Regions from separate parts of the Comamonas sp. HJ-2 genome, predicted to be linked through region 2. Evidence: predicted binding sites of a transcription regulator. Region 2 holds the regulator's gene; the other holds the start of a gene.
The links. The regulator FNR, encoded in region 2, switches genes on or off when oxygen is low (the NO sensors DNR and NnrR bind a similar motif). The targets are predictions, from matches to a motif close to TTGATNNNNATCAA.
Positions count from the first base shown of each region.

Region 1: a site for FNR is predicted at 5,275-5,288, ahead of ACWGXF_RS15750 (DUF2189 domain-containing protein). Genes of this name have one in related genera too.

Region 1 covers NZ_JBSIFD010000018.1:54,738-62,105, forward strand. Annotated here, with positions in the region: gene ACWGXF_RS15720 (hybrid sensor histidine kinase/response regulator) at 1-161, shown strand, start outside; gene rlmB (23S rRNA (guanosine(2251)-2'-O)-methyltransferase RlmB) at 246-1,016, opposite strand; gene sstT (serine/threonine transporter SstT) at 1,322-2,554, shown strand; gene ACWGXF_RS15735 (ABC transporter ATP-binding protein) at 2,655-3,335, opposite strand; gene ACWGXF_RS15740 (arylesterase) at 3,334-4,065, shown strand; gene ACWGXF_RS15745 (hypothetical protein) at 4,083-4,301, opposite strand; gene ACWGXF_RS15750 (DUF2189 domain-containing protein) at 4,323-5,120, opposite strand; gene ACWGXF_RS15755 (PLP-dependent transferase) at 5,343-6,566, opposite strand; gene ACWGXF_RS15760 (BON domain-containing protein) at 6,651-7,160, opposite strand; gene ACWGXF_RS15765 (MFS transporter) at 7,337-7,368, opposite strand, start outside.
Region 2 covers NZ_JBSIFD010000014.1:167,957-175,324, forward strand. Annotated here, with positions in the region: gene ccoP (cytochrome-c oxidase, cbb3-type subunit III) at 1-496, shown strand, start outside; gene ccoG (cytochrome c oxidase accessory protein CcoG) at 579-2,021, shown strand; gene ACWGXF_RS13590 (FixH family protein) at 2,148-2,453, shown strand; gene ACWGXF_RS13595 (hypothetical protein) at 2,711-2,974, shown strand; gene fnr (fumarate/nitrate reduction transcriptional regulator Fnr) at 3,038-3,760, opposite strand; gene hemN (oxygen-independent coproporphyrinogen III oxidase) at 4,029-5,411, shown strand; gene ACWGXF_RS13610 (sulfite exporter TauE/SafE family protein) at 5,415-6,128, shown strand; partial or broken gene ACWGXF_RS13615 (DUF3391 domain-containing protein) at 6,239-6,478, shown strand; gene ACWGXF_RS13620 (HD-GYP domain-containing protein) at 6,518-7,368, shown strand, end outside.

The sequences.
Region 1 (7,368 bases), on a different contig from region 2:
TCATCCTCATGACCAGCAGCGAAGAGGCCGAAGTGCCGCATGCCCAGGAATGCCGCTACGTGGTGCTGAGCAAGCCCATGGAGATTGGCGAGCTGGCACGCACCGTGCAGCGCATGCTGCATCCGGACTTCACGACGCCAGCCGATCTGCCGGCCGTCTGAGAACGATTCAGCCGCCCGCAAAAAAGGCGCCACTGCTCTCGCAGTCGCGCCTTGTTTTCGCTTTCAGCGGCCGGGCCAGCCGGCTCAGGCCTTGATCGCAACGGCTGCGGCCAGGCGCTGGCGCAAAGCCTCATAAAGACACACACCGCTGGCCACGGACACATTCAGACTCTCCACCGCGCCCTGCATGGGAATACTGACCAGCGCATCGCAGGTCTTGCGGGTCAGCTGGCGCATGCCATCGCCCTCGGCCCCCAGCACCAGTGCCGTCGGTCCGGTCAGATCCATCTGGTAGAGATGTTTGTCGGCATCGCCGCTGGTACCGATGATCCAGATGCCGCGCTCCTTGAGTTCCTTGAGCGTGCGCGCCAGATTGGTGACCATGAAGTAAGGCACGGTCTCGGCCGCGCCGCTGGCCACCTTGGCCACGGTGGCGTTGATGCCGGCCGCGTGGTCCTTGGGAGCGATCACGGCATGCACACCAGCGCCGTCGGCTACACGCAGGCAGGCCCCCAGGTTGTGCGGATCGGTCACACCGTCGAGCACCAGCAGCAGCGGGGCCTTCACCCCCTCCTCCTCCAGATCGTCGAGCAGCTCGTCGAGCGTGCGCGTGTCCTTGACTTCTTCCACGCGTGCAGCCACGCCCTGATGGCCGTGAGAGCCGGCGAGCTTGGCAAGGCGCAGGGCATCGGCCTCGATCAGACGCACCCCGGCTTCCTTGGCACGTTCCAGAAACTGGCGCATGCGCGCATCGCGGCGCGAAGCCTCGAAATAGACTTCGATGATGGATTGGGGGGCGGTCTTCAGACGCACGCCTACGGCGTGAAAGCCGAAAAGAACTTTGGGGGACGACATGGGGCCACATTATCCCGGCGTTTACGGCAGACCTGAGACTCGCAGGGCCATGTCTGGGCTGACAGCTGAGGTTTTCCATTGCCGCTACACTGCGCCCCCAACGGGCAAGGCACCGGTTCATCAAGCAGTACCAGCATGGTTTTTTCCGAGTGCGAGTCTTCACATGAAGCTCCACTGCCGCCCAGAACGACTGGCAACAGGCTTGAGCCTGCTGCCCCTGCATTCATACATATAGCCTCTTCATGTCCGGCATGAGGAGGCTTACGTGTTTGTATCTCCCTCCCATCCCATAACGAATACCCAGCATGCTCAACGCCTTGCTCGATTGGTTCAACCGCAGCAGCCTGGTGCTGCAGATTCTGATTGCCCTGATTCTGGGCGGCCTGGCGGCCTGGCTATGGCCGGCCGCCGCCCAGTCGGTTTCCCTGTTGGGCAGCTTGTTCATTGCCGCGCTCAAGGCTGTCGCTCCGGTTCTGGTGCTGCTGCTGGTCATGGCGGCCGTCAGCAGCCACCGCCCCGGCCAGGAAACGCAAATCAAGCCCGTGCTCTGGCTGTACGTCATCGGCACGCTGGCGGCGGCCTGCGTGGCCGTTGCAGCCAGCGCGCTCTTTCCCTCGGTGATTCACTTTCGTGAAGCGCCCAAAGTCCAGAGCGTGCCCGGCGAGATCAGCCAGGTGCTGAGCACCGTCGTCCAAAGCCTGTTCGACAACCCCGTCAATGCATTGCTGAACGCCAACTACATCGGCATTCTGGCCTGGGCTATCGCGCTGGGCTTGGCACTACGCCACGCCACGCCCACCACCCGCACCATGGTGGAGGACTTTGGCCATGCCATCACCCGCGTGATTCAAGGCGTGATTCGCCTGGCCCCCTTCGGCATCTTCGGCCTGGTGGTCGCCACCTTCTCCTCCGGCGGGCTGGAAGCACTCAAGGACTACGCCCATCTGCTGGCCGTGCTGGTCGGCTGCATGGTGTTTGTGGCATTGGTGATCAACCCGGTCATTGTCTGGACACAGACTCGCCGCAACCCCTATCCGCTGGTGCTGACATGCCTGCGCGAAAGCGCAGTGACCGCCTTCTTCACGCGCAGCTCGGGAGCCAACATTCCCGTCAATCTGGCCTTGGCCCAGAAGCTCAGGCTCGACGAGAACACCTACAGCATCTCCATCCCGCTGGGCGCCACCATCAATATGGCCGGCGCTGCCGTCACCATCAGCGTGCTGACACTGGCCGCTGCCCATACGCTCAATATCTCGGTGGACATTCCCACGGCCATACTGCTGTGCGTGGTCTCTGCGGTCTGTGCCTGCGGTGCCTCGGGCGTACCCGGTGGCTCGCTGCTGCTGATTCCGCTGGCCTGCAGCCTGTTCAACATTCCCAACGATGTGGCCATGCAGGTGGTGGGTGTCGGCTATGTGATCGGCGTGATTCAGGATTCGACCGAGACAGCCCTCAATTCCTCGACCGACGTGCTGTTTACCGCGGCAGCCTGCCGCGCCGCAGAGCGCAGGGCCGGGCTGGAAGTCGCGCGCATCTGAGGCTTGAACTCAGAATCTACTGATTTGATAGCTGCAAGCGCTTATTTGATAAGCGCCAGATCCCCAAAAAGGCCTGTGATCACACAGGCCTTTTGGTTTTTCAGACAGAGCGCCCGGCTTCTATGGTGATGCTTCGATCACATTGCGCCGCAATCTCGCGGTCATGCGTCACCAGAATCAGAGTCGTGCCGCGCTCGCGGTTGAGCGCAAACATCAGCTCCATGATGGTCTGGCCCGTGGCGAAGTCCAGGCTGCCGGTGGGCTCGTCGGCCAGCAGCACGGCCGGCTCCACCACAAAAGCACGCGCCAGGGCCACGCGCTGCTGCTCGCCGCCCGACATCAGCCTGGGATAGTGATTGAGACGCTGGCCCAGGCCCACGCGCTCCAGCATCTGCGAAGCTCGCGCTCTCGCATCGCGCTGACCTGCCAGCTCCAGCGGCAGCATGACGTTTTCCAGCGCCGTGAGATTGCCCAGCAACTGAAAGCTCTGGAAGACAAAGCCCATCTTCTGTGCCCGCACCGCCGCCCTGTCGTCCTCGCTGAGTGCAAACAGATCCTGGCCCAGCAAGCGGACCGTGCCGCGACTGGGGGTATCGAGGCCGGCCAGAATCGACAGCAAAGTGCTTTTACCCGAGCCGGAGGCCCCCACAATGGCAACGGTTTCGCCGGCCGTGAAACTCAGATTGATATCCCGCAAAATATCCAGCACGCCTGTGGAATCGCTCACCGATTTGGACAGTTGCTCAACGGCAATCAAAGGAATGGCAAGAGTTGTGGACATGAATCAATTGGATAGCAAAAACGTCAAGAGTCGCAACCAGCACTTTGCACTGCAGCGCCGTCACTGTATCGCTGTTGCTCTGTCGCTCGCCATTTCAGGGGCTTGCGGTGCGGCAGTGGCCTCATCGCCCGCCAGGAACAAGGAGCCGGCCAAGGCCGCTCCCGGCGCGAAACCCGGCCCGGTGCTGGTGCTTGGCGATTCTCTGAGCGCCGAATACGGCCTGACGCGCGGCAAGGGCTGGGTGCAGTTGCTGCAGCAGCGCATGAATGACGAAAAGAATCCGCGCAAGGTGGTCAATGCCAGCATCAGCGGCGAGACCACGGCCGGCGGCAGAGCGCGCCTGGCGTCGCTGCTCAGGCAGCATGAGCCGGGCATCCTGATTCTGGAGCTGGGCGGCAACGACGCATTGCGCGGCCTGGCGCTGCAGAGCACTCAGCAGAATCTGGAAGTCATGATCAAGGCCGCCAGGGAGGCCGGGGCCCAGGTGCTGCTGGTGGGCATGCAGGTACCGCCCAACTATGGAGCGACATATACCGAGCAATTTGCCGAGATGTTCAGGAGCATTGCCGACGCGCAAAAACTGCCGCTGGTGCCGTTTCTGCTGTCGGGCATCGGCGATGCTGCGAACGCCGAGCAATGGTTTCAGAGCGACCGCATTCACCCCAATGCCCAGGCCCAGCCCCAGATGCTGGCCAATGTCTGGCCCAAGCTCAGGCCATTGCTGAAATAAGTGACGGCCGCGCGGCCTCAGTCGCCGCTGCCTCCGCCATCACCGCCAGAGTCGCCGCCGTCCGGACTGCAGGCACTCTCGTTGCTGCCCGAGCCGCAAAAATAGCTGTCGTTGAAGACGTCGCGGCCGTCCTCGCGGCTGCTCGCCGAAGTCCAGGTCAGCTGCGAATCGGTGCTGCGGCCCGAAGCGCCTGACTGGGGCGTGAAGACTTTTTTCAACCAGTTCCAGAACTCCATGACATCCCCCCTCATTGCACCTCAAGCAGGGTTCTCCTTGCTTTCGGCGCGGACGCTGGCTTTATAGGCATGCCAGCTGGTGCAACCCAGCAGCGGCCCGATGACGATCAGACCAGCACTGTAGAAGAGCAGCGAGACCGCGATCAACACGGTGATGATCAGCCCCCACAGCAGCATCACACCCGTGTTGGCCCCCACCACGCGCATGCTGGTGATGCAGGCCGTCAAGGCATCGGTATCCAGATCGAGAATGGCGGGCAGTGAAACCACCATGCTGGCAAACACCAAGGCAGCAAATATCCCGCCAACCGCGGTGTAGCCCAGCAGGAACTCCCAGTTCTCGGGCCGCAGCAGGGTCTGCAGCAGGGTTGCCGTACTGGGCATGCCGGTATCGAACGAAATGGCGAACACCACCATGGCGGCGCGCCCCCAGAGCATCTCCAGCACCATCAGCACCATGACCAGCATGCCCATGCTGGCCAGATGCTTGTCCCAGCAGGTCAACGACTCCGACAGCAGCACGGGCTTGCCCTGCTCCAGTTGCTTGCTGACGTAGTACAGGCCCATGGCCAGGAAGGGGCCTACCAGCAGACAGCCGCTGGCCATGGACATCAGATATTCGGGGCTGGAGCGAAACACCCAGGCCATCAGACGCGCCATGCCCCAGAAACACAGGCCGTAGAACAGCGCAATCATTGGAGCGCGCCGCACATCGCTAAGGCCCAGCAGCAGCCATTGCCAGGGCTCGCTCCAGCGCAGTTGCAGAATCTGCAGATTGCCGGACTCGGCCTTGACCTCGGAAACAGGGGAAGCTTGCATGCGAGACCCTCCTTGTCGCCCGTACCGCGCCTCGGTGGCGGCAGCTGACAGGAACAAGTTACCCGCTCAACCTCGAATCTGCATTGCGGAAAGCCCGCATGCCGGCCTCCGCGTTTTCACTATGAAAACAAGAGCTTATAGCGCCCAGCCTTTATTGACTTCAGTCAATAAAAGCATTGAAATCGCTTCTCGACAAGCGCTGCCAGCTCCTATTTAATAGCTTCAACCAAAGGCCCTGAGCAGGGCCTGGGCCAGGTCGGCCTGCAGATCGCTAGTATCTTCGAGGCCGATGGCAAAGCGCACCACGGTGCCCGCCTTGATGTGGGGTGTGGCACGGCTGCGCATCTCGGGCAGCTCATAGGGCACGACCAGACTCACAGGCCCACCCCAGCTGTAGCCCAGCTTGAACAGGCGCAGGCTGTCGCAGAAGCGATCGACGGCCGCCTGGTCGAAGCGCTCGTCGATGACCACGCTGAACAGACCGGCGGCTACGCCATCCTGGCCCTGCCCTTGTCCGCACAGCTGCTTCCAGCAAGCATGGCCCGGGGCATCAGGCATGGCGGGGTGCAGCACCTGCGCCACGGCACTCTGGGTGGCCAGCCACTGCGCCAACTGGCGTGCCGAGCGATCCTGCGCGTGATAGCGCAGGCCGATGCTGGGCAGGCTGCGCAGCACGGCTTCGGCGTCGTTGCCGCTCACGCCCAGGCCCAGGCGCATGTGCGCGAGCTTGATGCGCATATGCAGGGGCTGGTTGCGCGTGATGATGCTGCCCATCAGCACATCACCGCCGCCGCTGGGGTATTTGGTCAGGGCATGGACCGTGACATCGACGCCCAGGCTGCCATCGCCCAGCAGGTCGAAGGGACGGAAAGCCAGACCCGCGCCCCAGGTGTTGTCCAGCACCATGGTCACTCCCCTGGCCCGGCACAGGCGCACCTGCTCGACAAGATCGGGGAACTCCATGGTTACCGAGCCAGGAGCCTCCAGCCAGACCAGCTTGGTGGCCGGCGTGATCTTGGCTGCCAGGTCTTCGACGCACATGGGGTCGTAGTACTGATGGCGAATGCCGAAATGAGCCAGCTCGCCCTCGGTCAGCGTCTTGTTGGGACCGTATACGTTGTCGGGCACCAGCACCTCGTCGCCCGTCCTGAGCAGCGCCAGCGACACCGTGGCAATCGCGGCCAGGCCGCTGGGTACCAGCAGGCATTGCAGACCACCTTCCAGCGAGGCCAGACGTTCTTCCAGGGCATAGGTCGTGGGCGTGCCATGCAGACCGTAGGTGTAGCTGCTCTTGTCCAGCCAGCGGCGCTCGCGCATGGCCTGCACATTCTCGAAGTACACGGTCGAGGCCTTGTGCACGGCAAGCTGAGGGCCTTCGAAGTCCGTCGGTGGCTTGTAGGGATGATGGATCAGATGGGTGGATAGCTTGTGGTCGGCTTGGGTCATGCCCTGATCTTAGTGCCATGCAGCCACAAAAAAGCCAGAGGGCTTGCGCGCTCTGGCTTCATGCGAGGTGGCGACCTAGGGGGATCAGCCAGCCTTCACGGTCAGGTTGTTGTTGACCGAGGTCACGCCCTTGGCAGCCTTGGCGATCTCGCCGGCCTGGGTCTTGACGGCTTCGCTGGGCACGGTGCCGGTCAGGGTCACTGCGCCGCCCTTGGTGTCCACATTGATCTGCAGAGCGCTGATTTCCGGAGCCTTGATCAAATCGGTCTTGACGGCAGCGGTAATGCCGGCGTCATCGAGGGCAGCACCCGCCTTGGCAGCGCCTTCTTCCATCTTGTTGCCAGCCTTTTCCATGGCGGCACCGGTAGCTTCACCAGCCTTGGCCAATGCATCGGCAGCTGCATCGCCGGCCTTGGCCGTACCTTCTTCAATCTTGCTGCCAGCATTTTCCGCAGCCTTCTCGGTCTGGGAAATGGCGGAATCGAGCTTCTGCCCAGCGGTCTTGTTGTCGTCGGACTTGCCGCAGGCAGCCAAGCCAAAGGCCAAGGCGGTAATGGCCAGAACTTGAGCGGAACGCTTGAACATAGTGGTCATATCGATTTCTCCCTTAATGCTTGCAAAAACATGACGGTCAACTGTAACGAACCACCATTTTGGCTCGGATACGAACTTTTCCCGCATCCCTGTAGGACAAATTTGTCCGAATCTGTGACATTTGATTAATAAATGTTTTCTTCTGTGATTTACAGAAACTCTATGCAAGCCATGCGCTAATCCGCAACCTCTTGCATGCGCGGATGGC
Region 2 (7,368 bases):
CATGAACAACTGTGCGCAATGCCACGGCTCTGACGCTCGCGGCAGCAAGTCCTTCCCGAATCTGGCGGACGGCGACTGGTTGCATGGCGGATCTCCCGAGAAGATCAGGGAGACCATCACCAACGGCCGTATCGGCATGATGCCGCCCATGGCGGCAGCCGTGGGCTCGGCGGAGGATGTGCGCAATGTGGCGCACTATGTGCTGAGCCTGTCGGGCAGCCCTCACGATGCCGTCAAGGCTTCGCAGGGCAAGTCCAAATTCGTGGCCTGTGCGGCTTGTCACGGCATGGACGGCAAGGGCAACCCCGCGCTGGGAGCTCCTAACCTGACCGATGACATCTGGCTGCATGGCTGGGGTGAGGCGGCAATCGTCAACATCGTCAACAACGGCAAGCACAATGAGATGCCTGCCCAGAAAGAGAAGTTGACGGAGGCGCAAATTGCCGTGCTGGCTTCCTATGTCTGGAGTCTTTCGAATACGCAAAACCAGAAGTAATGCGTTTTTAAAAGGCGGTGCCCTGGCACCGCCTTTTTCGCGTTTCAATTTTCAGTAATTACAAAAATATTAAGGAACTGCGATGCCGTGCGATCAGGGGAAGCCCCGAAAAGTCATACCGATCACGCCTGAGCCTCATGAGGGCGGGCCTGAGTTGGTGCCTATGTTCGCTTCCGAGCAAAAAGTGTACTCACGCTCTATTAGCGGCGTGTTCTCACGGTGGCGCTGGGCCATGGTGTTTCTGACCCAGATCGTCTTCTACGGCCTGCCCTGGCTGCAGTGGGGCGAGCGCCAGATGGTGCTGTTCGATTTGGGGGCCCGGCGCTTCTATCTGTTCGGACTGGTGCTGTACCCGCAGGACTTCATCTATCTGACGGGGCTGCTGATCATCAGCGCACTGGGGCTGTTCCTGTTTACCGCCGTAGCCGGGCGTCTGTGGTGTGGCTTCTCCTGTCCGCAGACGGTCTACACCGAGATCTTCATGTGGATCGAAAGCAAGGTCGAAGGCGATCGCAGTGCCCGCATGCGTATCGACAAGAGCGGCTGGACTTTGGAGAAGATCTGGAAAAAGTCGCTCAAGCAGTTTCTCTGGATCGCTCTGTCTCTTTGGACAGGTTTCACCTTTGTCGGCTACTTCGTGCCCATCCGTGAGTTGGGTGTGGAGTTGATGGCCTTCCAGGGCAACTGGCAGATTTTCTGGGTGGCGTTCTACGGCTTCGCCACCTACGGCAACGCCGGCTATATGCGCGAGCAGGTCTGCAAGTACATGTGTCCCTATGCACGCTTTCAGAGTGCCATGTTCGACAAGGACACCATGATCGTCAGCTACGACGCCGAACGTGGTGAAGCTCGCGGCCCGCGCAAGAAAGACGTCGACTACAAGGCACAGGGCCTGGGGGACTGCATAGATTGCAAGCTTTGCGTTCAGGTCTGCCCCGTGGGCATCGATATCCGCAAAGGGTTGCAGTACGAATGCATCGGCTGCGGTCTGTGCATCGATGCCTGCAACTCCGTGATGGACAAGATGGAGTATCCGCGTGGCCTGATCCGGTTGACCACTCAGAATGCCGTGGCCAAGGCCTGGAAGCAGGTGCAGGTTATTCGCCGTATTTTCCGCCCGCGTGTGCTGATCTACTCGGCCGTGCTGGTGGCCCTCAGCGCTGCCATGATCGCCAGTCTGGTGCTGCGCGAGCCGCTCAAGGTCGATGTGATTCGTGACCGTGCTGCGCTTTCGCGCATCGTGGCGGGCGGCAAGCTGGAGAACGTCTACCGTCTGCAGATCATGAACGCCACCGAGTCCGAGCAGCGCTACCGTATCAGCGCCGTGGGCCTGGAGAATCTGGAAGTCGCATCCGAGCAGGAAGTGAGCGTTGGCCCTGCAGAGACGCGCGGCATTGCGGTGCGGCTGCAGATTCCGTATGGCTCAGCAACTCCCGGCTCGCACCCCGTACACTTCAATGTGGATGCAGTGACTGCCGGAGCAGGGCGTATTTCCGAGAAGACGGTGTTCCTGGTGCCGCGTTAATGCCAGGTCTTGACGGTCTTCGTGAGCCATCACGGAGGCCGGACAAGGGCACCGCCAATCGGCAACAATTTATGCCACCCTGCCGTGTGTGCCTGGGTGGTCAGAATTTTGGAAAGAGGTTTCATCATGTCGGCAGCACAAGCCAAGGTCTCGCAAACGGCCAAGATCATCCACCCCGAGGACGGCAAGCCCTGGTGGAAGTTTGCCCATGTCTGGCTCATCATCGCCGGCCCGGTGATCGTGGTGATTGCCGGCTTTGTCACCGCATACATCGCACTGAGCAGGCCCGATCCCGTGATTGACCCTGACTACTACCGCCATGGCATGGAAATCAACCAGCGCCTGAGCGAAAGTGAAAAAAGCCTGGCACCAGCAGTCACCGGCCGCAATCATGCGGCCACACCAGCCAAGGACCATCCGCTGGATCGCTGAGCGCTCCGGCGCTTGCTCCGCCAAGGTCGCTTTTGCGGCCTTTTTTGTTGCCGATATCAAAATCAGAGCGTGTTGCGCATGTTCTGTCTAACGTTGATGTAGAAGCAAATGGTTTTTTGATATCCAGATGGCGCAGGATGCTACTGAAAAGAGAGTGGTTCAGGGTTTCCCGCCACGGTGCATGCCCGCAGTCCTGCATGAACGGTCACCACTGTTGTGCAAAATATGACCAAGCCCACAGCCCAAGGAGAATCAGGATGGATGCTCGACGCTGGATGTGGATTGTCTGGCCGGCCTTTCTGGCGGCGGCAATCATGGAGATGGTGGTTTTCGCCTTTGTGGACCCGCTGGATGTGCACTGGCTGGGCTCCCCCCTGGACTGGTCGCGCCAGGCCATCTATACGGTCGCTTTTTTTGCCTTCTGGGTCGTGACCCTGATCGGAGGTGCGATGACGGTGATGCTGGGTCGCTCCGTCAGCGATCTCAATGGCGGCATCGTTTCCGAGCCTCTGCCCGATTAATTCGCACAGACAAAAAAGCCCGCTGTCCGCGGGCTTTGTCTTGAGAGTGTCTGTCGACTCGGTTCAGTTCTGGCATTGCTGGCTGTTGACGATGCGTTTGAGCGCCTCGGTATCCAGGATGCGCAGGTGGCGCTGCTTGACTTCCACAATGCCTTCCTCTGCAAATTTGGAGAAAGTGCGGCTCACGGTCTCGAGCTTGAGGCCCAGGTAACTGCCGATTTCTTCGCGCGTCATGCGCAGCACCAGCTCCGACTTGGAAAAGCCGCGTGCCGACAGGCGCTGGACCAGGTTCAACACAAAGGCCGCCAGGCGCTCTTCGGCACGCATGCTGCCCAGCAGCAGCATCACGCCATGCTCGCGCACGATTTCGCGGCTCATGACCTTGTGCACATGGTTCTGCAGGGCAGTGACCTCGCGCGAGAGCTGCTCCAGTTTGTCAAACGGCATGACGCAAACCTCGGCGTCTTCCAGGGCCACGGCATCACAAGTGTGGTGGTCGTTGACGATGCCGTCCAGACCAATGATTTCGCCAGCCATCTGAAAGCCTGTGACCTGATCGCGTCCGTCTTCGGTGGCCACGCTGGTCTTGAAGAAGCCGGTTCGAATGGCATACAGCGAGGTGAACTCTTCGCCATTGCGAAACAGCAGCCCACCGCGCTTGACCTTGCGGCGCGTGGCCACAATCTCGTCAATGCGCTCCATTTGTTCATCGTCCAGGCCCATGGGCATGCACAGTTCACGCAGATTGCAGTTGGAGCAGGATGCTTTGATGGTCTGAAGATTCATGGGCTTTTTGCAACGGCGCAGACAGACACGGAGTGGAGAGTCGCGCTGGTCATTGACCTCGTGGTTGAAGATGAGATGGATCAAATTGTCGCAGCACTTGCCTTGAGGTCTCTTGATTTTCATCAAGGACAGGGTGATTGCCTTGGGGCACATTGCCTGTATTCGTTCAAAAACACGCGCTTTTGCCTATTTTGGGCATGATTTTCAGGATCTGATTTCCATTGAAATCTGCTCTATACAGAGTGTGGGCGCACCCTAACTCCCAGTTATGACCGCAGTCACGCCTGAGTTGCTGAGCCGCTTTGATATCCCCGGCCCACGCTACACATCGTTCCCAACAGCCGACCGTTTTGTTGAGGCTTTTGGTGCAGACGACTACATACTGGCACTCAAGCAGCGCAAGACGCATTCTGGCTCGCGCGCTTTGCCCCTGTCCGTTTATGTGCATGTGCCGTTCTGTGAGTCGCTTTGCTATTACTGCGCCTGCAACAAGATCGTGACCAAGCATCATGAGAAGGCTGCCGAGTATCTGGACTACTTGAGCCGCGAGCTGGCCATGCATACCGAGCATTGCGGCAAAGGCCAGCTCGTAAGCCAGCTGCATCTGGGCGGAGGCACACCGACCTTCTTCAGCGATGCCGAGTTGCAGCAGCTGATGGTCTTGATGCGTGAACATTTCAAGCTGGATCCCGCGGGCGAGTACTCCATCGAGGTCGATCCGCGCACCGTCAGCAACGAGCGGCTGAGAGCTCTCAAGGACATGGGGTTCAATCGCCTGAGCTTTGGCGTGCAGGACTTTGATCCCGCGGTGCAGAAAGCGGTGCACCGCGAGCAGCCCGCCGAGCAAGTCTTTTCGTTGGTGGCCGAGGCGCGCCGCCTGGGCTTTGTCTCCATCAATGTGGACCTGATCTACGGGCTGCCCAGGCAGACGCCCGAGTCTTTTGCGCGCACGCTGGCACAGGTCAATGAGCTGCGCCCCGATCGCATTGCACTGTATGCCTATGCGCATCTGCCCGAGCGCTTCAAGCCGCAAAGGCGCATCGAATCGGCAGACCTGCCCATGGGACAGGACAAGCTGAACATGCTCTCCGGCGCAATTGATGCATTCATGGATGGCGGCTATGTCTATGTAGGCATGGACCACTTTGCGCTGCCTGACGACTCTTTGGCCATTGCCAAGCGCCAGGGGCGCCTGCATCGCAACTTTCAGGGCTACAGCACCCAGCCTGATTGCGACCTGATTGCACTGGGCGTATCGGCTATCGGCAAGGTGGGCGCGACCTACAGCCAGAACGTCAAGACTCTTGAAGAGTATTACGATGCCGTCGATGGCGGCATGCTGCCCGTGCAGCGCGGACTGGCGCTTTCACGTGACGATCTGGTGCGCAGAGCCGTCATCATGTCCATCATGTGCCAGGGTTCCGTCCTGTATGAGCCCATGGAGCAGGCCTGGCTTATCAATTTCCGCGAGTACTTCGCTGCGGAGCTGGATGCGCTGGCAGAGATGCAGCGCAACGGCTTGGTCGAGCTGTCCGCAGAGGGCTTCAAGGTCACTGGCCTGGGCTGGTTTTTTGTGCGCGGAGTAGCCATGCTGTTTGACCGATATTTGCAGGCCGACCGGAACCGCGCCCGCTTTTCGCGCATCATCTAGCGCATGTTGTTTTCGCTGGTCTGGACTGCTTTGATCATGGGGCTCGTGGGTGGGCCCCATTGTCTTGTGATGTGCGCTGCCCCCTGCAGCGTGGTCACAGCAGCGAAGCCTGTCGGCGGCGGGCAGCCAGTTGTCGTGCTCGGCCTGCAAAAACGCCAATGGCTGCGTACCAGCCTGTTTCATCTGGGGCGCATCGCTGCCTATGCCCTGCTGGGCGGGATCGCGGCCGTGGCCATGGAAAGTCTGGCCTGGCTGACCAGTCAGACAACGGCATTGCAGAGACTTTGGACGCTGATGCATGTGGCGGTCATGGCCTGGGGACTGGCCATGGTGGTGCAGGCGCGGCAGCCAGCCTGGCTGGAGCGGGCGGGGCGTTCCGTCTGGGCCAGGGTTCAGCCCTGGGTCACCGCGCCGGGCGGCAGTCTGGCAGCAGGCTTTGCCTGGGCACTGATGCCTTGTGGTTTGCTGTATTCGGCGGTGTTGGTGGCGGCCTTGAGTGGCGGCGCCTGGCGAGGTGCTTTGTCCATGGCAGCCTTTGCCGTTGGTGGTGCACTGTGGCTGCTGGCGGGTCCCTGGCTGTGGCAACTGGGACAGTCGCATGTCAATGCATTGCGGGCCAGGTGGGGCACCAGAGTTGCAGGTCTGATGCTGATTGGCGTTGCGAGTTGGGCTTTGTGGATGGACCTGGTCTACAAACCCAGCCTTTGGTGCCGATAAGTCACACAAGAGGGGATTGTTGATGCTGTTTGCATCCCAACAGACCCTAGTCATGCTTGAGCAGTCATGGAACTGCGGAATAATGTCTTATCTTGTGTGTAGCGCTCAAAGTGAATCGTTTCGTTGCTATTGATATCGGACAACTGCGTATCGGCATGTATGTCCATCTGGAGACCGGCTGGTTGCGCCATCCGTTTCCCGTCAGCAGCTTCAAGATTGTCAATGACGAGCAGTTGCAGACACTCAGGACCCTGAGGCTCAAGGCAGTCCAGGTCGATCTATCGAGAAGCGATCTGGAAGCTGCGGCAGCGCCTCCGGCCGCAGACCCTCAACCCGCTCCTGCCTCACCCGAGAATGATGCGCATGCATGGCGCAACAGTATTTTGGGCGTGCAGTCCAGGTTTCTGGGCGCGGTTTCCGTATTTGATGATGTGCAGGCCTTGTTGCCAGCCAACCCCGAGAAGGCGAGGACAACGACGGATATGCTGGTTGCACAGCAAGTCGTCAAACTGGCGCAGGCTCGTGATCTGAGTTTGCATCTGCTCGCGGATACGGGGGGCGCCACCTTTGGCGTTCATGGTGTCAACGTCTCCGTGCTGAGCCTGTTGCTGGGTAAGACGCTGGGCCTGTGCGATGACGTATTGAAGGATCTGGGCACGGCAGCCCTGTTGCATGACATCGGCAAGCCGGGGCTTGAGATTTCCGCATCGGCCAATGCACTGAATCAGGGCACGGGCCGCACGCCTCTGCGAGAGACCGTGTATGCGCGTCATGTCGGGGAGTCGGTGGCATTGGCTCTATCCATGGGCTATCCTCCTTCCGTCACGACGGCCATCGCCCAGCATCATGAATGGGCCGATGGGTCAGGCTTTCCACTTGGCTTGCTGGCCGAAGATATGGACATTGCCGGACAGATCCTGGCGCTGGTCAATAATTTTGAGCGCTTGTGCAATCTGCCATTGCAAGGCAACGAAATGACGCCTCATGAAGCCATGGCTGCACTGTACGGACAGTATCGCCAGCGATATGCGCCCGATGTGCTCAAGGCATTCGTGCAGACCTTGGGGGTCTATCCGCCGGGCTCTTTGGTGGAACTAAGCGATGGGCGGATGGGCGTGGTGGTGTCTGTCAACACCAGCCAGTCGCTCAAGCCGAAGGTGCTGACCTATGACACGCAGGCGCCGCAGAAGCTGCGGTTCGTAGATTTGCTTGAATATGTGGGTTTGGGTATTCGCCGGGG